Regions from separate parts of the Streptomyces sp. NPDC032198 genome, predicted to be linked through region 3. Evidence: riboswitches for the same ligand, from Rfam matches in the RefSeq annotation. Region 3 holds a riboswitch; each other region holds the start of a gene.
What was found. Region 3 has a riboswitch for cobalamin ahead of AB0E78_RS25135 (ABC transporter substrate-binding protein). Riboswitches for the same ligand answer to the same signal wherever they lie in the genome.

Region 1: it holds a riboswitch for cobalamin, as region 3 does, so the genes downstream of both, AB0E78_RS02440 (ABC transporter substrate-binding protein) here and AB0E78_RS25135 (ABC transporter substrate-binding protein) in region 3, are expected to answer to the same signal.
Region 2: it holds a riboswitch for cobalamin, as region 3 does, so the genes downstream of both, metE (5-methyltetrahydropteroyltriglutamate--homocysteine S-methyltransferase) here and AB0E78_RS25135 (ABC transporter substrate-binding protein) in region 3, are expected to answer to the same signal.
Region 4: it holds a riboswitch for cobalamin, as region 3 does, so the genes downstream of both, AB0E78_RS18435 (ribonucleoside-diphosphate reductase subunit alpha) here and AB0E78_RS25135 (ABC transporter substrate-binding protein) in region 3, are expected to answer to the same signal.

What each region holds. Positions count from the first base shown of each region.
Region 1 covers NZ_JBEZVL010000001.1:520,774-525,875, forward strand. Annotated here, with positions in the region: gene AB0E78_RS02430 (ABC transporter ATP-binding protein) at 1-92, opposite strand, end outside; gene AB0E78_RS02435 (iron chelate uptake ABC transporter family permease subunit) at 89-1,084, opposite strand; gene AB0E78_RS02440 (ABC transporter substrate-binding protein) at 1,206-2,273, opposite strand; cobalamin riboswitch at 2,366-2,553, opposite strand; gene AB0E78_RS02445 (VOC family protein) at 2,561-3,031, opposite strand; gene AB0E78_RS02450 (helix-turn-helix domain-containing protein) at 3,037-3,900, opposite strand; gene AB0E78_RS02455 (HAD family hydrolase) at 4,165-5,102, shown strand, end outside.
Region 2 covers NZ_JBEZVL010000004.1:477,768-482,869, forward strand. Annotated here, with positions in the region: gene AB0E78_RS13250 (GNAT family N-acetyltransferase) at 1-165, opposite strand, end outside; gene tsaD (tRNA (adenosine(37)-N6)-threonylcarbamoyltransferase complex transferase subunit TsaD) at 165-1,229, opposite strand; cobalamin riboswitch at 1,389-1,606, shown strand; gene metE (5-methyltetrahydropteroyltriglutamate--homocysteine S-methyltransferase) at 1,769-4,090, shown strand; gene AB0E78_RS13265 (MarR family winged helix-turn-helix transcriptional regulator) at 4,335-4,871, opposite strand; gene AB0E78_RS13270 (response regulator transcription factor) at 4,956-5,102, opposite strand, start outside.
Region 3 covers NZ_JBEZVL010000009.1:278,143-283,244, forward strand. Annotated here, with positions in the region: gene AB0E78_RS25125 (ABC transporter ATP-binding protein) at 1-419, opposite strand, end outside; gene AB0E78_RS25130 (iron ABC transporter permease) at 416-1,435, opposite strand; gene AB0E78_RS25135 (ABC transporter substrate-binding protein) at 1,501-2,475, opposite strand; cobalamin riboswitch at 2,520-2,677, opposite strand; gene AB0E78_RS25140 (M67 family metallopeptidase) at 2,641-3,063, opposite strand; gene AB0E78_RS25145 (amino acid permease) at 3,147-4,613, opposite strand; gene AB0E78_RS25150 (DUF2017 domain-containing protein) at 4,975-5,102, opposite strand, start outside.
Region 4 covers NZ_JBEZVL010000006.1:375,279-380,380, forward strand. Annotated here, with positions in the region: gene AB0E78_RS18435 (ribonucleoside-diphosphate reductase subunit alpha) at 1-2,362, opposite strand, end outside; cobalamin riboswitch at 2,499-2,636, opposite strand; gene mctP (monocarboxylate uptake permease MctP) at 2,748-4,397, opposite strand; gene AB0E78_RS18445 (DUF3311 domain-containing protein) at 4,394-4,663, opposite strand; gene AB0E78_RS18450 (YbdD/YjiX family protein) at 4,796-4,993, opposite strand; gene AB0E78_RS18455 (carbon starvation CstA family protein) at 4,990-5,102, opposite strand, start outside.

The sequences.
Region 1 (5,102 bases), on a different contig from region 3:
GGCGGGGACAGCGTCACTCCGTCGACTATCAGGCGGCCCGCTGCCGTTCTGGTGACTCTGTCCGCTCGTAGGCCGGAACCGGCCGCGCTCATGTCGTCCTCCGCGTGCGATAGAGGACAAGGACGAACGCCGGGACGCCGATCAGGGACGTCACCACCCCCACGGGAACCTCCTGCGGGTCGAGGACCGTGCGGGCCAGCGTGTCCACCCACACCAGGAACACGGCGCCCGCGATCGCCGTGACCGGGAGCAACCGTGCGTGACCGGAGCCGACGAGCGCTCGGGCCGCGTGCGGCAGGACCAGGCCCACGAAGCCGATGGCGCCCGCGCTGCTGACCAGCGCCGCCGTCAGGAGGGCCGTGACGGAGAGCAGCAGGAGCCGGGTGCGGGCCACGTGGACGCCCAGCGTCGCCGCCGCGTCCTGGCCGAACGCGAACGCGTCCAGGGTCCGCGCCTGCGTCAGACAGATCGCGAGGGCCGCGAAGAGCACCGCCGCGCACAGCCAGACGTCCGTCCAGCCCACCCCGCTCAACGAGCCGAGCAACCAGAACATGACGCTCCGCGTCGTCTCCGCGTCGCCCGACGTCAGGATCACGAACGAGGTGAGGGCGGAGAAGAGCTGCATCGCCGCCACGCCCGACAGGACCACCCTGTCGGCGGTTCCGCCCAGGGTGTGGCTGAGGAGCAGGACCAGCGCGAAGGAGCAGACAGCCCCGGCGAAGGCGCCCGCCGAGACCGACACCACTCCCCCGCCGACCCCCAGGACGACGATCGCGACCGCGCCCGTCGACGCGCCGGACGAGACGCCGAGCACGAAGGGGTCGGCGAGCGGGTTGCGCAGCAGCGACTGGAGGACCGTTCCGCAGACCGCGAGGCCCGCGCCGCAGACCGCCGCGAGGAGCGTGCGCGGCATGCGCAGGTTCCAGACGATGCCGTCCCTGATGGGTGTCAGCCGCGCCTCTCCCCAGCCGAGGTGGGCCGCGACCGCCGACCACACGTCCAGTACGGAGATGTCGGCGGGGCCGATCGTGACGGCCACCGCCACGGAGAGGGCGAGGGCGGCCAGGCCCGCCGCCCAGAGCAGGGCGCGGCGTACACCGCCCGCGACGCCGACACGGGAACCGGCGCCGGCGCCGACACCGAGACCGACACGGGCACGGGCACGGGCGCCGACACCGGCGCCAACCCTCACTTCGCGAGCCCGATCACTTGGCGAGCCCGAACTCGCGCAGCGCGTCCGCGACTTGCTCCACCCCGTCCACCGTACGGATCGTCGGGTTCATGGCCTGGCCGCTCAGCAGCACGTACCGCTTCTTCTTCACGGCGGTCAGGTTCTTGGTGACCGGGTTGGACTCCAGGAACTCGATCTTCTTCTTCGCGCTCTCGGCCGTCTGCGACTTGCGGGTGAGGTCGCCGATGACCAGGACGTCCGGGTCGCGGTCCGCCACCGTCTCCCAGTTGATCTGGGGCCACTCCTCGCGGGTGTCGTCGAAGACGTTCTTCGCACCCAGTTCGCGGGTGATGATGCCGGGTGCCCCGCAGCAGCCCGCGATGTAGGGCGCGTCGGAGTTGGCGAACCAGTAGAGGATCTTCGCGCCGGACGCGTCGACGTCCCGCGTCGCCTTGGCCACCCGGCCCTTGAGCTCCGCGATCAGGCGCTCGCCGCGCTTCTCGACCCCGAAGGCCTTGGCCAGGTCCCGCACTTCGCCGTAGACGGTGTCCATGGTGAGCGTCTTGACGCGGCTGCCGTCGCCGTCGCCGCTGTTGTCCTTGCCCGCGCAGTCGGAGGGCGAGACATAGGCGGGTACGCCGAGTTCGGCGAACTTGGCGCGGTCGGCGACGCCGCCCTTGCTGACCGTCGCCAGGAAGGAGGCGGTGACGAAGTCCGGTTCCTGGGCGAGGACCTTCTCGAAGGAGGGGTAGCTGTCGGCGAGGCGCTCGACCTTGGCGTTGTCCTTCGCCAGGCCCTTGAGCACCGGGTCCGTCCAGGTGCCGGTGCCGGCCATGCGGTCGGCGAGGCCGAGGGAGAGCAGGATCTCGGTGGAGCCCTGGTCGAGGGAGACGGCCCGCTGCGGCGGTGCCTTGATCTCCGCCTTCTTGCCGCAGGAGGTGAGGGTGAGCGGGTACCCGCCGGCCTTCTTGTCCGTGTTCGATGCGGTGGAGGTCGCCGACGGGCCTCCGCAGGAGGTCAGCGTGACGGCCAGGGCCATGCCGAGGAGGAGGGCAGGAACGCGTGCACGACGGGCGGGCCTACGTACGCGACGGGCTGGCATACGTACACGACGGGCTGTGGAGGACACGAGATCCCTTGAGTCTCACGGCTCATACGCGGAGCCTGGCCTGCTTCGTCACCTCCGCCGCCCGGTGTGCGGACGAAGGTGCCAGCAGGTCTTCGGACTCGGGGATCGGCCGGGCGGGGCGCCTTCCCAGGCGTCCGTGGACGCCCAGTGGCCGTGGCCCCGCCCGTTCCCCCTCACCGCTGCGCGTCAGTTCCGGATTCGCACCGGATTCCCTGGCCCTGGTGTGGGTTTGACTGGCTTGCGCAAGTTATCACGCGAGGTCAGGACGGCTGCTCGGGCCTCGGTGCGCCGCGGTAGGTGCCGAAGGACCACTTGTTGCCCTCGGGATCGGCGATCGCGAACTCCCGGCTGCCGTACGGCTGGTCCTCGATCTCACGGATGATCTTGACCCCCGCGGTGCTGAGCCGCTGATAGAGCTCGTCCACGCGGTCGGTGACGACGTACGCCCCGAAGGTGCCCGGCTTCAGGCACCAGTCCTGGGACTTCTCGTCGTACGAGCCGAGCATGATCGCGCCGCCCTCGGGCCAGTCGAGCTCGGCGTGGGCCACGCGGCCGCCGTCCTCGTAGACGGCGGTGCGCAGGAAGCCGACCGTGCCGACCAGAAAGTCGATCAGGGCGGGGGCGTCGTGGGCCTGGAGGGTCGGCCACACATCGGGGGCGCGCCCGGCGGAGGTGGGCTGGGACGAGGTCTGGGTCTGGGTCTGGGGTTGCTGCTTCTCGTTGGCGTTCATGGGTCCTACTCTTCGCTCCCGCCATGGCTCCCGGCTTGGATATTCCGGCACTCTTCGGCCAGCCAGCCGCTGGGGCTCGCTCCGGTGTACTGCCGGAAGTCCCGCACCAGGTGGGAGTGGTCGTAGTAGCCGCAGTCGGCGGCGACGCGGGCCAGGTCGGGGGCGCCGCCCGCCGCGACGGGGCGCACGACGGCGTTGCGTGCGCGCTGGAAGCGCATCAGGCGGCCCGCCTGCTTGGGGCTCAGGCCCGTCTCGGCGCGGAAGAGCGTGGTCAGCCGGCGTTCGCTGAGCGCGACGTGCCGGGAGAGGCCGCGCAGGGTGCCCACCCCCTGGTGCCGGGCCAGCCAGGCCCAGGCCTCGGTGACCTCGGGGCGCACGGAGCCGCTGGACGCGTCGGCCGCGCGCTGCCTCAAGTAGCCGGACAGGGAGGCGAACCGCTCCTCCCAGGTGCCCTGCTCGCACAGCAGCTCCCGTACGTCGGCGGCGCGGCGCCCCATGACCTCCGCGCCGGGCGTCACGAGCTCACCGGCCAGTTCCGCTGCCGGTACGCCGAGCAGGGCGCGGGCGGCGAGCGGGTGGACGGCGAGCTGGATGCCCGCCTCGTGCTCGGGCCGTACGACGTAGGCCGGGGACTGGTGCAGCCCGCCGAGGACGATGTCCGTGCGGACGGCGTCACGGCCGCCCGCCTGCTCGGGGGTGCCGCCGGTGACGACGGGGCCGTCCAGCGAGAAGATCAGCGTCAGGTACGGGGAGGGCAGACCGCGGTGCAGGCCGGGCCGCTCGCCCTCCGTGCGGTAGCCGACGGCGGACACCACCATGCCGTCGAGCCGCGGGGCGGCCCGCACGAACTCCCGGGAGACGGTCTCCATGCCTCCCAGTATGCGAGGGGCACGGCTCCGAAGCAGGCCGGAGCGTGAACCACGAGGCAGGCGGGAGCAGGCCCGGAAGAGCGCCCGGAGCAGGCCCGGGAAAAGAGTCCCGAGCAGACCGGGCGTCTGACGCTGCTACCCCCGCCCGCCCGTCCCATGCCCGTTCCGTCCGGTGATGTCGATCATGGGAATCCGCCGCCCGACCCCATACGATGACCCGCCGCTCCGGACGGGGCGCAGACCGCTCTCAGGGGGCACAAAACCATGGCAGTAAAGGCAAAGGGCAAGCTGGCCGTCATCGGCACGGCGGGCGCGCTCACCGCGGCCGTCCTCGCGGGGACGGCGCTCTGGCCGAGCACGGACGCGACGGCCGCGGACGCCTCCGCCACGACGGCCAAGACCGCCGCGAGGACCACGGCCGAGCTGAAGCACTGGCCCAAGCCGGTCGCGAAGAAGCTGGGCAAGGTCATCGCGAAGAACGAGGGCAAGGGCGCGTACGCCGTCTTCGACGCGGACAACACGACGTACCGCAACGACCTGGAGGAGTCCCTCCTGCCCTTCCTGGAGATGAAGGGGGTGCTGACCCGCAAGTCGATGGACCCGTCGCTGAAGATCATCCCCTTCAAGGACACGGCGAAGCACAAGGAGAGCCTCTACAGCTACTACAACCGGCTCTGCGAGGTCGACGACCAGGTCTGCTACCCGTGGGCCGCGCAGATCTTCTCCGGTTTCACGCTGAAGGAGCTCAAGGGGTACGTCGACGAACTCCTCGCCTATGACAAGCCGATCCCCGCCGAGTACTACGAGGACGGGAAGCTGACGAAGACCGAGGTCAAGACGCCCGAGTTCTTCCCGGGCATGCAGGAGCTCTACAAGTCGCTGCGCAAGCACGGCATCGAGGTCTACGTCGTCAGCGCGGCCAGCGAGGACCTCGTACGCATGGTCCTCGCCGACCCCAAGTACGGCTACCACGTGAAGCCCGAGAACGTCATCGGTGTCGGCCTGCAGCTCAAGGACCGCAAGACCGGCGAGGTCACCAGCTCCCGCAAGGAGATCGCGGAGGGCCGCTTCGACGAGAAGAAGCTCGCCGGGCGTGAGCTGACGCCGAACCTGTGGGCGCCGCTGACCTGGTACCAGGGCAAGCCCGCGGCGATCAGCACGTACATCGACGAGTGGAAGAAGCCCGTCCTGGTGGCCGGCGA
Region 2 (5,102 bases), on a different contig from region 3:
CCCGGGACGCCGTATGTCGTCGCCGAGCCGGACCATGAATTCCGCCACTCTCTCCTCGTCCTCGTGCCAGGGCGGCACGCGGAAGGCTTCGGCGTAGACGGTGCGCAAGGCGGCGCCGTGCGCGAGGAGTTGATCGCCGCGCAGAAGCCGGACTTCCGCCGCCATCAGGCGGCCCTCGCCGCGGCCGCCCCCGGCCGCAGGGCCGCGTACGTCAGAGGGGCGGACGGGTCGATCGACATGTCCCAGGGCGCGGGCTCGGCCCCGGCCCGTACGAGCAGGTCGCCGACGGCGGCGATCATCGCGCCGTTGTCCGTGCACAGGGTCATCGGGGGCACGCGCAGCCGTACGCCTTCGGCCGCGCACCGCTCCTCGGTGAGCGCACGCACCCGCGAGTTCGCGGCGACACCGCCGACCACGACGAGGGTGCGGACGCCGTGATCCCGGCAGGCGGCCAGCGCCTTGCGGGTCAGTACGTCCGCGACGGCCTCCTGGAGCGAGGCCGCGCCGTCGGCCACCGGCAGTTCGCGCCCCGCGTGCCCCTCGGCCCAGCGCGCGGCTGCCGTCTTGAGTCCGGAGAAGGAGAAGGCGTACAGGTCGTCCTTCGGTCCGGTGAGCGGGCGCGGGAAGGCCACCGCACGCGGGTCGCCGCTGCGGGCCGCACGGTCGATGGCGGGGCCGCCCGGGTAGGGCAGGCCAAGGACGCGGGCGACCTTGTCGAAGCACTCGCCCGCCGCGTCGTCCAAGGTGTCCCCCAGGTGCACGATCGGATCACGGGCCAGGTCCCTGACGAGCAGCAGCGAGGTGTGCCCGCCGGAGACGATCAGGACCACGCAGGGATCGGGCAGCGGGCCGTGCTCCAGCGTGTCGGCGGCGACATGCCCGGCCAAGTGGTGCACCCCGTACAACGGGACGTCGAGCGCGTACGCGAGGGTCTTCGCCCCCGCGAGGCCGACCTGCAGCGCGCCGGACAGGCCGGGACCCGTGGTGACCGCCACCGCTCCGATGTCGGAGAGCTTCAGGTCCGCCTGGTCGAGGGCGTTTTGGACGACCGGGGCGAAGGAGTGCAGATGCGCTCGTGCGGCGATCTCGGGGACCACGCCGCCGAACCGGGCGTGCTCGTCCATGCTGGACGCCACCGCATGGGCGAGCAGCCGCCCCTGCGCGACGATCCCCGCTCCGGTCTCGTCGCAGGACGACTCGATCCCCAGCACAATGCGCCCCGTTGCCACCGGCGTCTCCTCCACCCACAGACTTTCTGCCTGTGAAGTGTAGTTGCAACCAATATGCAATAAGACCTCCGGTCGGTGCCCCCACCGCCGGGTGGCTCCGTGTCTCACCTCACGGTCCGGAATGTGATCAGTACTGCCCAAGACGCCGATCCACCCTCTAGCCTGATGTGTGCAGCTGGTTCGCCCTGCCCGCCAGGCAGACGCGTCGCAAGAGGGAACCCGGTGGAAATCCGGGACTGCCCCGCAGCGGTGAGTGGGAACGACCGCCGTCATACGCACTGGGTCCGTCGCGGACCCGGGAAGCGACGGTCAGTAGGAACCTGCCTCGGCAGGTGTGCCCGCGAGTCCGAAGACCTGCCCGTTGCCCGTACGTGATCCCTCATGTGCGGACATCCCGGTGACCTCGTGGGCGGGTCGGCGTACAGATCAGGTGGAGCACCGCGCCGGTGGCGCGCGTCCGGTCCGCCCGGTCCGTCATCCCTTCGCGTCCGTGTCCCGTCCCCGGGATTCTCAGGAGTCATCTCGCGAAGGAGATTTCCGTGACAGCGAAGTCCGCAGCCGCGGCAGCACGGGCCACCGTGTACGGCTACCCCCGCCAGGGCCCCGACCGGGAGCTGAAGAAGGCTATCGAGGGCTACTGGAAGGGCCGCGTCAGCGCCGACGCCCTCCGGGAGACCGCGGCGATGCTGCGCCGGTCCACCTGGCGGCAGCTCGCCGACGCGGGCATCCATGAAGTGCCGACGGGCGACTTCTCGTACTACGACCACGTCCTGGACGCCAGCGTCATGGTCGGTGCCGTCCCGCAACGGCACCGCGAGGCCGTCGACACCGACGCGCTCGACGGGTACTTCGCGATGGCCCGCGGTACCCAGGACGTGGCGCCGCTCGAGATGACCAAGTGGTTCGACACCAACTACCACTACCTCGTGCCGGAGCTCGGTCCCGACACCGTCTTCACCGCCGACTCCGCCAAGCAGGTCGCCGAGCTCAAGGAGGCCGTCGCCCTGGGCCTCGCCGCGCGCCCGGTCCTTGTCGGCCCGGTGACCTATCTGCTGCTCGCCAAGCCCGCGCCCGGCGTTGCCGCCGACTTCGAGCCGCTCACGCTCCTCGACCGGCTGCTGCCCGTGTACGCCGAGGTCCTCGCCGATCTGCGGGCCGCGGGCGCCGAGTGGGTGCAGTTGGACGAGCCCGCCCTGGTCCAGGACCGCACCCCGGCGGAACTCAACGCCGCCGCCCGCGCCTATCGCGACCTGGGTGCCCTCAGCGACCGCCCTCAGCTCCTGGTCGCCTCCTATTTCGGCCGGCTCGGCGACGCACTGCCCGTGCTCGCCAAGGCGCCGGTCGAGGGACTCGCCCTGGACTTCACGGAGGCCGCCGCCGGCCAGCTCCAGGACCTCGCCGCCGTCGGCGGGCTGCCCGGCAGGCGTCTGGTCGCGGGCGTCGTCAACGGCCGGAACATCTGGATCAACGACCTGGAGAAGTCCCTGGCCACGCTGGGCACGCTCCTGGGTCTCGCCGACCGGGTCGACGTCTCCGCATCCTGCTCGCTGCTTCACGTCCCGCTGGACTCCACCGCCGAGCGGGACATCGACCCGCAGGTCGCCCGCTGGCTGGCCTTCGCCCGCCAGAAGACCACCGAGATCGCCACACTGGCCCGTGGCCTCGCCCAGGGCACGGGCGCCATCACCGCCGAACTGTCCGCCAACCGGGCCGACCTGGCGTCCCGCTCGGGGTCATCCCTCACCCACGACCCGGCGGTACGCTCCCGCGTCGCCGCCGTCACCGCGTCCGATGCCCGGCGCGCCCACGCCTACCCGGAGCGCGCGGCGGCCCAGCGAGCGCGCCTTGGACTGCCCCAACTGCCCACGACGACCATCGGCTCATTCCCACAGACCACCGAACTGCGCACCGCTCGGGCCGACTTGAGAGCGGGCCGCATCGACACGCACGGCTACGAGGAGCGCATCCGCTCGGAGATCCGCGACGTCCTCACCTTCCAGGAGAAGGCGGGCATCGACGTCCTGGTGCACGGAGAACCCGAACGCAACGACATGGTCCAGCACTTCGCCGAGCAGCTCACCGGCTATCTCGCCACGCAGCACGGCTGGGTCCAGTCGTACGGCACGCGCTATGTGCGCCCGCCGGTCCTCGCGGGCGACATCTCCCGGCCCGAGCCGATGACGGTGCGCTGGACCTCGTACGCCAACTCCCTCACCGACCGCCCCGTGAAGGGCATGCTCACCGGTCCCGTCACCATGCTCGCCTGGTCCTTCGTCCGCGACGACCAGCCGCTCGGCGACACGGCGCGCCAGGTCGCCCTCGCCCTGCGCGACGAGGTCAACGACCTGGAGACCGCGGGCACTTCGGTCATCCAGGTCGACGAGCCCGCACTGCGCGAGACGCTCCCCCTGCGCGCCGCCGAACACACCGACTACCTCGACTGGGCCACGGAATCCTTCCGCCTGACCACCAGCGGCGTACGGCCGGACACGCAGATCCACACCCACATGTGCTACGCCGAGTTCGGCGACATCGTCCAGGCCATCGACGACCTCGACGCCGACGTCATCAGCCTGGAGGCCGCCCGCTCGCACATGCAGGTGGCCCGCGAGCTGGCGGAGCACGGCTATCCGCGCGAGGCGGGGCCGGGCGTCTACGACATCCACTCCCCGCGCGTCCCGAGCACACAGGAGGCAGCGGCCCTGCTGCGCAAGGGACTTGAGGCCATCCCCGCCGACCGGCTGTGGGTGAACCCGGACTGCGGCCTCAAGACCCGGGGCTGGCCCGAGACCCGGGCCTCCCTGGAGAACCTGGTCGCGGCGGCACGCGAGGTGCGGGCGGAGCTGCCCCCACGCCCATGACCTGAACGCGCGGAACGGGGCGGCCGTTCGAGGGGGAACGGCCGCCCCGTTCCTGGCTGGAGCGAGCAGCGTGGGGGCATCTCCTGGATGAGGGGTGGCGAGGAGGTCTCGGCGGCGCACGCCCTGCTCCAGCTCTGGGCGGCCCGGCACGAGGGGCCCGCAACGGCTGCCTCGGAACTGCACCGCATCACTGTGCAGAGAGCGCTGCGCAGCCTGCCCGGATCGGAGCCGGAGTTCCAGGACTTCATCGAACGCTACCTCCGTACCGTGCTCCACGAGTTGCGGGAGATGGGCCGTCACCCGTATGAGCCATGCGCGACAACAGCCCGTGCAGCGTCTCGCGTTCCTCCGGGCCGAGTGCCGACAGGAGTTCGTCGGTGACGCCGCGGGCCGCCTCGTGCGATGCGCGCAGGAAGTCGTGGCCCGCGGGGGCGAGGACGACGATGCGACGGCGTCGGTCGTCGGGGGCGGGGCGGCGTTCGACGAAGCCGAGACGTTCCAGGTCGTCGACCAGGCCGACGATCGCGCTGGGGTCGTGACCGAGCTCCTGGCTCAGCTCCCGCTGCGCCGCACCCTCCACGGTGGCCAGATGGCGCAGCAGTGCGTAGTGGCGCAGGCGCAGGCCGGATCTCTGGAGCACCGCGTTGAAGAGCTGGCCCGAGCGCAGGCCCAGACGGTAGAGCAGGTATCCCGTGTCGCCGTGGAGGCCCCGCGTCCAGGGCGCGCCCTCGTCGACGGTTCCATCCTCCACGGGCTCGGCGGTGCTCTTCCGACTCGTCATGAGGGGCGCTCTCCCTGATCGGTGGTGCGCGGGCGGCTCTGTTTCCTCTCTTCTGCCCGCCGGCCCCTCTTTTCTCGCTGCCCGTCAGGGATTGTTCAGATAGGTGAGGACGGCGAGGACCCGCCGGTTGTTGTTGTCGTCATCGGTGATGCCGAGCTTGCCGAACAGGGACGTCGTGTACTTGCTGATGGCGCTGTCGCTCAGGAAGAGCCGCCGGGCGATGGCCTGGTT
Region 3 (5,102 bases):
AAGGCGCGGTGCGCGAGGTCCGCCGCGCCGACCCGGTCAAGGGCCTCGCCGACCAGGGCGGCGTCGTGCGCGGTGTCCGCCTCCCAGAAGCGTTTGTGCGGGGAGCGGCCCATGGCGACGATCTGCCGGACGGTGAGCTCGAAGCCGGTGTGTCCGTCCTGCGGGACGGTGGCGATGCGGCGGGCGCGGTCCTTGGCCGAGCGGGCGGCGAGGTCGTCGCCGTCCAGGAGCACGCGGCCGCCGGTGGGCGTGAGGGTGCCGTAGACGCAGCGCAGGAGGGTGGTCTTGCCGCTGCCGTTGGGGCCGACGAGGCCGATGGTCTCGCCTCGGGCGGCGTGCAGGGTGACGTCGTCGACGAGGGTCTTGTCGCCCACGCGGTAGGAGAGCGCGTCGGTGCTCAGGACTGCCGGGTCGCTCATGCGGTGGCCTCCGTACGGTTCCTGCGCAGCATCCAGAGGAAGAACGGGCCGCCGGTCAGCGCGGTGAGCACGCCCACCGGGATGTCCTGCGGCGCCGCGACCGTGCGGGCGGCGAGGTCGGCGGCCACCAGGAACACCGCGCCCATCAGGGCCACCACCGGCAGGAGCGTCCGGTGGGCGGCGCCGACGAGCATCCGGGCCGCGTGCGGCATCAGCAGGCCCACGAAGCCGATGGCCCCGCTGTACGCGACGAGTACGCCGGTCAGGAGCGAGGCGAGGACGAAGACGGCGGCGCGGAAGCGGGCCGTGTCGAGGCCGAGGACGGTGGCGCCCTCCTCCCCCACCAGGAGCAGGTCCAGGGGGCGGGCGAGGGCGACGAGCAGGGCCGTGCCCGCGATGAGCGCGATGCCGGGCAGGGCGAGCATGTCCCAGCGGGCGCTGCCGAGGCCGCCGAGGGTCCAGTACAGGACTTCCTTGAGGTGGTCGGCGCTGTCGGCCGTGATCAGGATGAGGCTGGTCAGCGCGGAGAGGATGTACGAGACGGCCACTCCGGCCAGGATCAGGCGGCCGGTGGCGAATCCGCCGCCGCCGGATCTTGCCAGGGTGTAGACGACGAGCAGCGAGAGCAGTGCGCCGGCGAAGGCCGCGGCGGGGAGGGTGACGGTGGTGGCGAGGCCCGCGCCCAGGCCGAAGACGCTGCCGAGGACGATGACGGCCACCGCTCCGGCCGAGGCACCGGAGGAGACGCCGAGGAGGAAGGGGTCCGCGAGGGGGTTGCGCACCAGGGCCTGGAGGACGGTGCCGATGACGGCGAGCCCCGCGCCCACGGCTGCGCCGAGCAGGACCCTGGGGAGTCTTACGTCCAGGACGATGGTGCGGAACGGGGAGGGTTCCGCGCGGCCGGTCAGGATCGTCAGGACCTCTGACGCGGGGATCCGGACGGAGCCGAGGGCCAGGCCGGCCACCGTCGCGGCCAAGAGGGCGAGCAGAAGCCCGGCGACGACGGTGCCGTACATCACCGGCTCCGCCGAGTTCGTCCTCGAACGCCGGACGGGCTGGGAGCGGCTCCGCGAAAGCCCCTTCACAGCTGGTCCGCCAGCTTCGCCACCGCCCCCGGTGCCCTCACCCCCACCACCGCGTCCGACAGCGGCAGTACCGCGAAGCGCTTGTGCTTGATGGCGGGGACGTCCGCGAGGACCGGGTCGTCCAGGAGGCGCTTCTTCTTCTGGGCCACGGTCGTGCCGCCGTAGTCGAGGATCACGATCACCTCGGGGTCGCGGTCGACCACCGTTTCCCAGGAGGCGTCGCCGAAGGACTTGTCGAGGTCGGCGAAGACGTTGCGGCCGCCCGCCCGCTCGATGATGTCGTTGCCGATGCCGCGGCCGCCCGCCGTGAACGCGGTCTTGTCGCCGCTGTCGTAGACGAAGACGGGGACGGGCTCGCGGCCCTTCGTCTCCTTGGCGGCGTCCTTCAGGTCGCGCCGCGCCTGGCCCACCCACGTGTCGGCCCGCGCCCGCACCCCGAAGGTGGAGCCGACCTCCCGCACCTCGCGGTAGACGTCGTCCATGGTCACGGGCTTCTTCGCGCAGCCCTCGACGTTGAGGCGGCTCTCGATGCCGGACTTGGCCAGGGCCCCGCGACTGCGGCCCTCGCCCGCCAGGAAGGCGCTCGCGTAGCCGCCGTAGACGAAGTCGGGGCCGGCGGCCAGGAGCTTCTCGTAGGAGGGGTATTCCTTGGCGAGGACCGGGGTGTCGGCGTAGGCCTTCGCGTACTTCGGCAGGACCTTGTCGTCCAGGTAGGCGGTGCCCGCGATGCGGTCCTTCAGGCCCAGTTCCAGCATCACTTCCGTCGCGTGCTGGTTCATCGTCACGGCGCGCTTCGGGGGTGCTTCGTACGTCGTCTTCACGCCGCAGTTGGTGACCGTGTACGGGAATCCGGCGGCTTTCGCGGCGGGCTTGCCCGCTTCGGTTTCCGTGCCGGAGTCGGCGGCGGACGAGCAGGCGGTGAGCGGGACGAGCAGGGCTGCGGCCGCGAGCAGGCGTATGGGGCGGGACATGGCTGAGCTGCCTCCTCCAGGGGATTTCCGCGTCCCCTGCGTCGTGGGAGAAGAAGGCGGCAGGTCAGTTCCTGACTGCCCCGCCCGCGAAGGGTGGGGTCACAGTGGCGGGACCGTGCCGGATTCGCACCGGCTTCCTGGGTCCTGCCGCCTCAAAGGTGAAGCTCAGTATGCCTGGACGACCTTCACCTCTTCTTCGGTGACCTCGCCGTCCACGATCCGGTAGGAGCGGAACTGGAACTCGCCCGCGTCGTCGGTGTCGGCCGTGGAGACCAGGACGTAGTGGGCGCCCGGTTCGTTGGCGTACGTGATGTCGGTGCGCGAGGGGTAGGCCTCGGTCGCCGTGTGCGAGTGGTAGACGATCACCGGCTCCTCGTCGCGGTCGTCCATCTCGCGGTAGAGCTTGAGGAGGTCGCCCGAGTCGAACTCGTAGAACGTGGGCGAGCGGGCCGCGTTCAGCATCGGGATGAAGCGCTCGGGGCGGCCGGTGCCCTCCGGGCCCGCGACCACACCGCAGGCCTCGTCGGGGTGGTCCTGGCGCGCGTGCGCGACGATCTGGTCGTGGAGGGCCTGGGTGAGGGTCAGCATGGCAGCCAGGATAAGCAGAAGGGCCGATCCGTACCGAAGAGTGGTACGGACCGGCCCACATGCTGGGATGCAGCCTTACGGCACTACTTCACCGCGTCCTGCGGCGCGGTCTCACCGCTGGGCGCCTGCGGGGCCCGGCGCTGCATGATCAGGTAGCCGACGCCCAGGATGAGCGCCCAGACGGGAGCCGCGTAGAGGGAGATCCGCGCGTCCTTGTCGATGCCCATCATCACGATGACCATCGCGATGAAGGCGAGCGCGAACCAGCTCGTGTACGGGGCGCCCGGCGCCCGGAAGGTGGACTGCGGCAGCTCGCCGCGGTCGGCCTTGCGGCGGTACTTGATCTGGCAGACCAGGATCATGATCCAGGCCCACATGCCGGAGATGGTCGCGAAGGAGACGACGTAGTTGAACGCCTCGCCCGGCCACTGGTAGTTGATCCAGACGCCGACCAGCATCAGTGCGGCGGAGAAGGTGGTGCCGACCAGCGGCAGGCCGTTCTTCGTGAGCTTGGTGAAGAACTTCGGGCCCTGGCCGTTGATCGCCAGGTCACGCAGCATGCGGCCGGTGGAGTACATACCGGAGTTGCAGGAGGAGAGCGCGGCCGTCAGGACGACGAAGTTGACGATCGCGGCGCCGACGCCGAGGCCCATCTTGTCGAAGGCGGCGACGAACGGCGAGACGCCCGGCACGAACTCCGTCCACGGCACGACCGAGAGGATCATGATGAGCGCGCCGACGTAGAAGACGGCGATGCGCCACGGCACGGTGTTGATGGCCTTGGGCAGGACGGTCTTCGGGTCCTTGGACTCGCCCGCGGTGACGCCGACGAGCTCGACGGCGAGGAAGGCGAACATGACGATCTGGAGCGTCATCAGCGTGGAGCCGATGCCGTTCGGGAAGAAGCCGCCCTGGTCCCACAGGTGGGTCACCGACGCGGTGTCACCGGCGTCGGAGAAGCCGATGGTGAGGATGCCGGCGCAGATGAGAATCATGCCGATGATCGCGGTGACCTTGACCATCGAGAACCAGAACTCGAGCTCACCGAAGAGCTTCACCGAGATCAGGTTGGCGCCGTACAGGATGACCGTGAAGATCAGCGCGTATCCCCATTGAGGGATGGAGTCATGTGTCCAGTACTGCATGTACTGGGCGGCCGCCGTGACTTCCGTGATGCCGGTGACGACCCAGAAGAGCCAGTACGTCCAGCCGGTCACGTACCCGAAGAACGGGCCGACGAATTCACGCGCGTACTCCGAGAAGGAGCCCGACACGGCGCGGTACATGAGCAGCTCGCCCAGGGCCCGCATGATGAAGAAGATGACGAGGCCGGCGATGGCGTACGCCAGGATGAGGCTGGGGCCTGCCTTGTGAATGGCCTTGCCCGCGCCGAGGAACAGGCCGGTGCCGATGGCACCGCCGATCGCGATCATCTGGATCTGCCGGGCACCGAGCCCGCGCTGATAACCCTCGCCTGACGAACCGGACGAACCGCCCGCTCCGTCGGCCTCATTGCCGTCGTGGTGCTCTTCGACCTGCACTGAGGTCATGGTGACGCCTTTCTCCACGCCGATCCGTGCCCGCAGTCTGCGTATGGCCACGGATCAGGTCCTGATCCCCCCGGATATGGATGGAGTGCTACCGGCGGTCTGCCGGCCCGAGCGCCATCGGTGACATGGGTGGCGTCACCGAGTGGTCGTGAAGATTTATCACGGCCGCAACAGTGATCGAAGGGGCGGCGTGTGGCCCACACCACGAGAAGAACCGGACAAAAGTCCCTTGCCGCATCAAAAATGGGCATCGGAGTGACACGATCGTTATCCGGATTTGAGCGTCCGATGAGCGAACGGGAGGTAACCGCTGCTACATACAACGACTTCGCGGGCGGCCCGGCCGGTTTTGGTGTGACTTCTAACCGATGAGGGTGCCGACCAGCGTCTCCTGCAGACCACCGAGCCAGAGATAGGCCATCACCATCGGCTTGCGCGGGTCGGAGTCCGGCAGCTGATAGAGGAGGTCCGTGTCCTCCTCGTCGGTCA
Region 4 (5,102 bases), on a different contig from region 3:
AGGCGACGGCTTCTTCGGCTGTTGCCTGCGCAGGTACAGGGGCGGGGGCGGCTTCGGCGGTCTGGCCGGCCGCCGCGCGGGCGATGCGGGTCGCCGGGCGCGAACGCAGGTAGTACGTGGTCTTCAGACCCTGCTGCCAGGCGTACGCGTACATCGAGGAGAGCTTGCCGATGGTCGGCGTCTCCAGGAACAGGTTCAAGGACTGCGCCTGGTCCAGGAACGGCGTGCGCGCGGCGGCCATGTCGATCAGGCCGCGCTGCGGGATCTCCCACGCGGTGCGGTAGAGGTCGCGCACCTCGGCCGGGATCCAGCTGAAGCCCTGCACGGAGCCGTTGGCCTCGCGCAGCGCCTCGCGGGTCTGGGCGTCCCAGACGCCGAGCCGTTTCAGCTCCTGCACCAGGTAGGAGTTGACCTGGAGGAACTCACCGCTCAGCGTCTCGCGCTTGAAGAGGTTGGAGACCTGCGGCTCGATGCACTCGTAGACGCCCGCGATGGACGCGATGGTGGCGGTCGGCGCGATGGCGAGAAGCAGCGAGTTGCGCATGCCGGTCGCGGCGATACGTTCCCGCAGCGCGGCCCAGCGCTCCGGCCAGGTCAGCTCGACGCCGTAGTGGTCGGGGTGCAGGACGCCGCGCGCGGTGCGGGTCTTCTCCCAGGCGGGCAGCGGGCCATTGCGCTCGGCGAGGTCGGCGGACGCCTCGTACGCGGCGAGCATGATCCGCTCGGCGATGCGGGTGGAGAGGGCACGCGCGGCGGGGGAGTCGAAGGGCAGCTTCAGCTGGAAGAAGACGTCCTGCAGACCCATGGCGCCCAGGCCCACCGGACGCCACCGGGCATTGGAGCGCCCGGCCTGCTCGGTCGGGTAGAAGTTGATGTCGACCACCCGGTCGAGGAAGGTGACGGCGGTGCGGACGGTCTCGTCGAGCCGCTGCCAGTCGATGTCACCGGCGTCCGTGTCCACGAACGCGCCGAGGTTCACCGAGCCCAGGTTGCAGACGGCCGTCTCCCCGTCGTCCGTCACCTCCAGGATCTCCGTGCAGAGGTTGGAGGAGTGGACCGTGTGGCCGGGCTCCGCCGTCTGGTTGGCGGTGCGGTTGGCGGCGTCCTTGAACGTCATCCAGCCGTTGCCGGTCTGCGCGAGGGTGCGCATCATGCGGCCGTAGAGGTCGCGGGCCGGGATGGTCTTGCGGGCGAGCCCGGCGGCCTCGGCCTTGCGGTAGGCGGCGTCGAACGCGTCGCCCCACAGGTCGACGAACTCGGGCACGTCGGCCGGCGAGAACAGCGACCAGTCCTGGTCGGCGGCGACCCGGCGCATGAACTCGTCCGGGATCCAGTGCGCGAGGTTGAGGTTGTGCGTGCGCCGCTGGTCCTCGCCCGTGTTGTCGCGCAGCTCCAGGAACTCCTCGATGTCGGAGTGCCAGGTCTCCAGGTAGACCGCGGCCGCGCCCTTGCGCCGCCCGCCCTGGTTCACGGCGGCGACGGAGGCGTCCAGGGTCTTGAGGAACGGCACGATGCCGTTGGAGTGGCCGTTCGTTCCGCGGATCAGCGAACCGCGGGCGCGGATGCGTGAGTACGAGAGGCCGATGCCGCCCGCGTGCTTGGAGAGGCGCGCGACCTGGTGGTAGCGGTCGTAGATGGAGTCCAGCTCGTCCAGGGGCGAGTCGAGGAGGTAGCAGGAGGACATCTGCGGGTGCCGGGTGCCGGAGTTGAAGAGCGTCGGCGAGGACGGCAGGTAGTCCAGACGGCTCATCAGGCGGTACAGGGAGGCGACCTCGTCCAGGGCGCGGACGCTGCCGTCCTCGGCGAGGCCGCTCGCGACGCGCAGCATGAAGTGCTGCGGGGTCTCGATGACGTGCCGGGTGATCGGGTGCCGGAGCAGATAGCGGCTGTGCAGGGTGCGCAGGCCGAAGTAGCCGAACCGGAAGTCGGCGCCGTCCTCCAGGGCGGCCTCCACGAGACCGTCGAGGCGCTCCGCGTGGTCGGTGACGAACGCGGCGGTGCGGTCCGCGATCAGGCCCTCGCGGTGTCCCACGGCGACCGAGTCGGAGAAGGAGCGCACGCCCTGCGACGCGGCCTCGTCACGGATGCTGAGGCTGAGCAGCCTGGCCGCGAGCTGCGAGTACGTCGGGTCCTCGGAGATGAGCCCCGCGGCCGCCTCGGTCGCCAGCTCCCGCAGCTCCGCCAGGTCCGCGCGGGCCGAGCGGCCGCGCAGCGCGGCGGCGGCGACTCTGCCGGGGTCGGCGTCGGGGAGGTCGGCGGTGAGGTCGGTCAGGGTACGCAGCAGCGCGGTTCCTGGGCCGTCGGCGGTCTGCTGACCGTCGGTGGTCTGCGCTGACGCAGGTTCGGCTGGCGCGATGGTCACGTGGAGCACTCCCTCGCTCGGCTCTGGGCCCGCGGAGGGATGAGTGACACACGGGCGCCCGCCCCTGGGCAGGGCTGCGCTCCGCGTCCACCAGCCCATTCCACGAGGCCCGGACGACGTTGGCACCCGGACCGGTCGGAACGGGCGCGCTGCCGACAGGTCTTCGGACTGGAGAGCACGACAAATGCGTACTCGTACACCGTTGCGGGACAGTTCCGGACTTGCACCGGATTCCCCTGCGGCGACAGCGAGCACGAGCATACATCTTGTGCTGGCTCTGAGCGGCAGCCCCACATCTTGTGTCGGTGCACACATACGCGGCGCGGGCCGCCGGAGGAATCCGGCGGCCCGCGCCGCGTGTTGGGTACCGCGTTCGGAGAGAGGCTCAGTGCCCGCCCGGCGCTCCCGCCGTGGCCGGCGGCAGCTCCTCCACGACACCCGGGTCGCCCGCGTCCGCCGTGTAGTCCCCGGGAGACGTCTCGTCGATGCCGTCAGGGGCCTTCATGGCGCGCAGGACGAAGGTCATGACCACGGTGACCACCACGTTCAGGACGAACGCCGTGAGGCCGATGTAACCGATCTCACCGATGCCGGGGATCTCGTCGGACGAGCCGCCGAAGTGCTTCTGCGTCGGCGACGCGACACCGTACGCGGCGACCGTGCCGTAGATCATGCCGATCGCCCAGCCGGCGAGCAGCGCCCAGCGGTGGAACCACCGCGTGAACAGGCCGCCGACCAGCGCGGGCATCGTCTGGAGGATCCAGATGCCGCCCAGGAGCTGGAAGTTGATCGCGACCGTCTTGTCCATGGTGAGGACGAAGGCGAGCGCGCCGACCTTCACCAGGAGCGAGACCAGCTTGGAGACCTTCATCTCCTGCTGCGGGGTCGCGTCCGGCTTGAGGAAGTCCTTGTAGATGTTCCGGGTGAAGAGATTCGCGGCCGCGATCGACATGATGGCCGCCGGCACGAGCGCGCCGATGCCGATCGCCGCGAACGCGACGCCCGTGAACCAGTCGGGGAACATGTTCTCGAACAGCTGCGGAATCGCCAGCTGCCCGTTCTCCACCTTCACCCCGGCCGCGATCGCCATGAAGCCGAGCAGCGCGAGCAGGCCCAGCATCAGCGAGTAGAGCGGCAGGATCGTGGTGTTGCGGCGGATCACGTTGCGGCTCTTGGAGGAGAGCGTCGCCGTGATCGAGTGCGGATACATGAACAGCGCGAGCGCGGAGCCGAGCGCGAGCGTGGCGTACGTCCACTGCCCGGCCTCGCCCGGCGCGAGGCCCGCGACGGGCTTGCCCGCGGCTTCGTTGGTCGCCGAGAACTTGTCGCTCGCCGCCCGGAAGATCTCGTCGAACCCGCCGAGCTTGATCGGGATGTAGATGATCGCGACGGCGATGACGAGGTAGATCAGACCGTCCTTCACGAACGCGATCAGCGCGGGGGCGCGAAGACCGGACGAGTAGGTGTACGCGGCGAGCACCGCGAACGCGATCAGGAGCGGCAGGTCCTTGATGAACCAGTTGGTGTCCGGACCGCCGCCGACGCCCATGACGTCGAGCACGGCCTGGATGCCGACCAGCTGGAGCGCGATGTACGGCATCGTGGCGAGGATGCCGGTGACCGCGACGGCCAGCGAGAGCCCCTTCGAGCCGAAGCGCCCGCGCACGAAGTCGGACGTGGTCACGTAGCCGTGCTTGTGCGAGACGGACCAGAGGCGCGGCAGGAAGGTGAAGATCAGCGGGTAGACGAGGATCGTGTACGGCACCGCGAAGAAGCCGGCCGCGCCCGCCGCGTAGATCGCCGCCGGGACGGCCACGAAGGTGTACGCCGTGTACAGGTCACCGCCGAGCAGGAACCACGTGACCCAGGTGCCGAACGACCGGCCGCCCAGGCCCCATTCGTCCAGGCTCTCGGTCTCGGCCTTGCGCCAGCGCGCGGCCAGGAAGCCCATCGCCGTGACGGCGGCGAAGAAGAAGATGAAGACGGCGAGGGCGATGCCGTTGACGCCGCCTGTGTCCGCTGCGAGCACGTTCATCGGGTCGCACCCCCCTGGGCCTGCTCGGCCTTGCGGACGCGCTGGTCACGCTGCCACAGCTTGTAGGCGATCATCGTCAGCACGGTGGAGATGAGGACCCACAGCATCTGGTACCAGTAGAAGAACGGGATGCCGATGAAGGTCGGGTCGACCTTCGCGTAGGAGCTCACCCAGAGCATCGCCACGAACGGCGCGACGAGACAGAGGGCAATGACCACGCGGACCGGCGTGATCACCGGTCTGCTCACTTCAGGCGCATCTGACACTTCGCGGCTCCGCTCCCTCGCTTATCCCACCTTTAACGTGCGGGAAATCTAAGCGAGAGGATTGATCTATGGAACCCCCGTCCGGATACCGGACGGGTGCCGAATGGGTGCCGGATGGGTCAACGCGCCTGCTCAGCAGCAGCGGAACCCCTGTCGCGGGTCTGACTCCTGCCGGTCCGTCCGCATTCGCTCGAACTCCCTCCGGGAGGGTACGGATGCCCCCGGATGCGTCTTGTGTGCGTGCTCCACATACCGGTCGTACGCGGACTCGTCGGTCAACTCCCGCGCGTACCACCGGACCCAGCGCAGCCCCCGCAGCACCCAGGTCATTTCGTGAGCTCCGCCTTCTCCTCCCGGGTCGGGATGAGCCCGGCCGGTGCGGTCAGTCTGGACTCCACGTATTCGGCCTCGCTCAGCTGCGTCGACTGCGGGTTGCGGA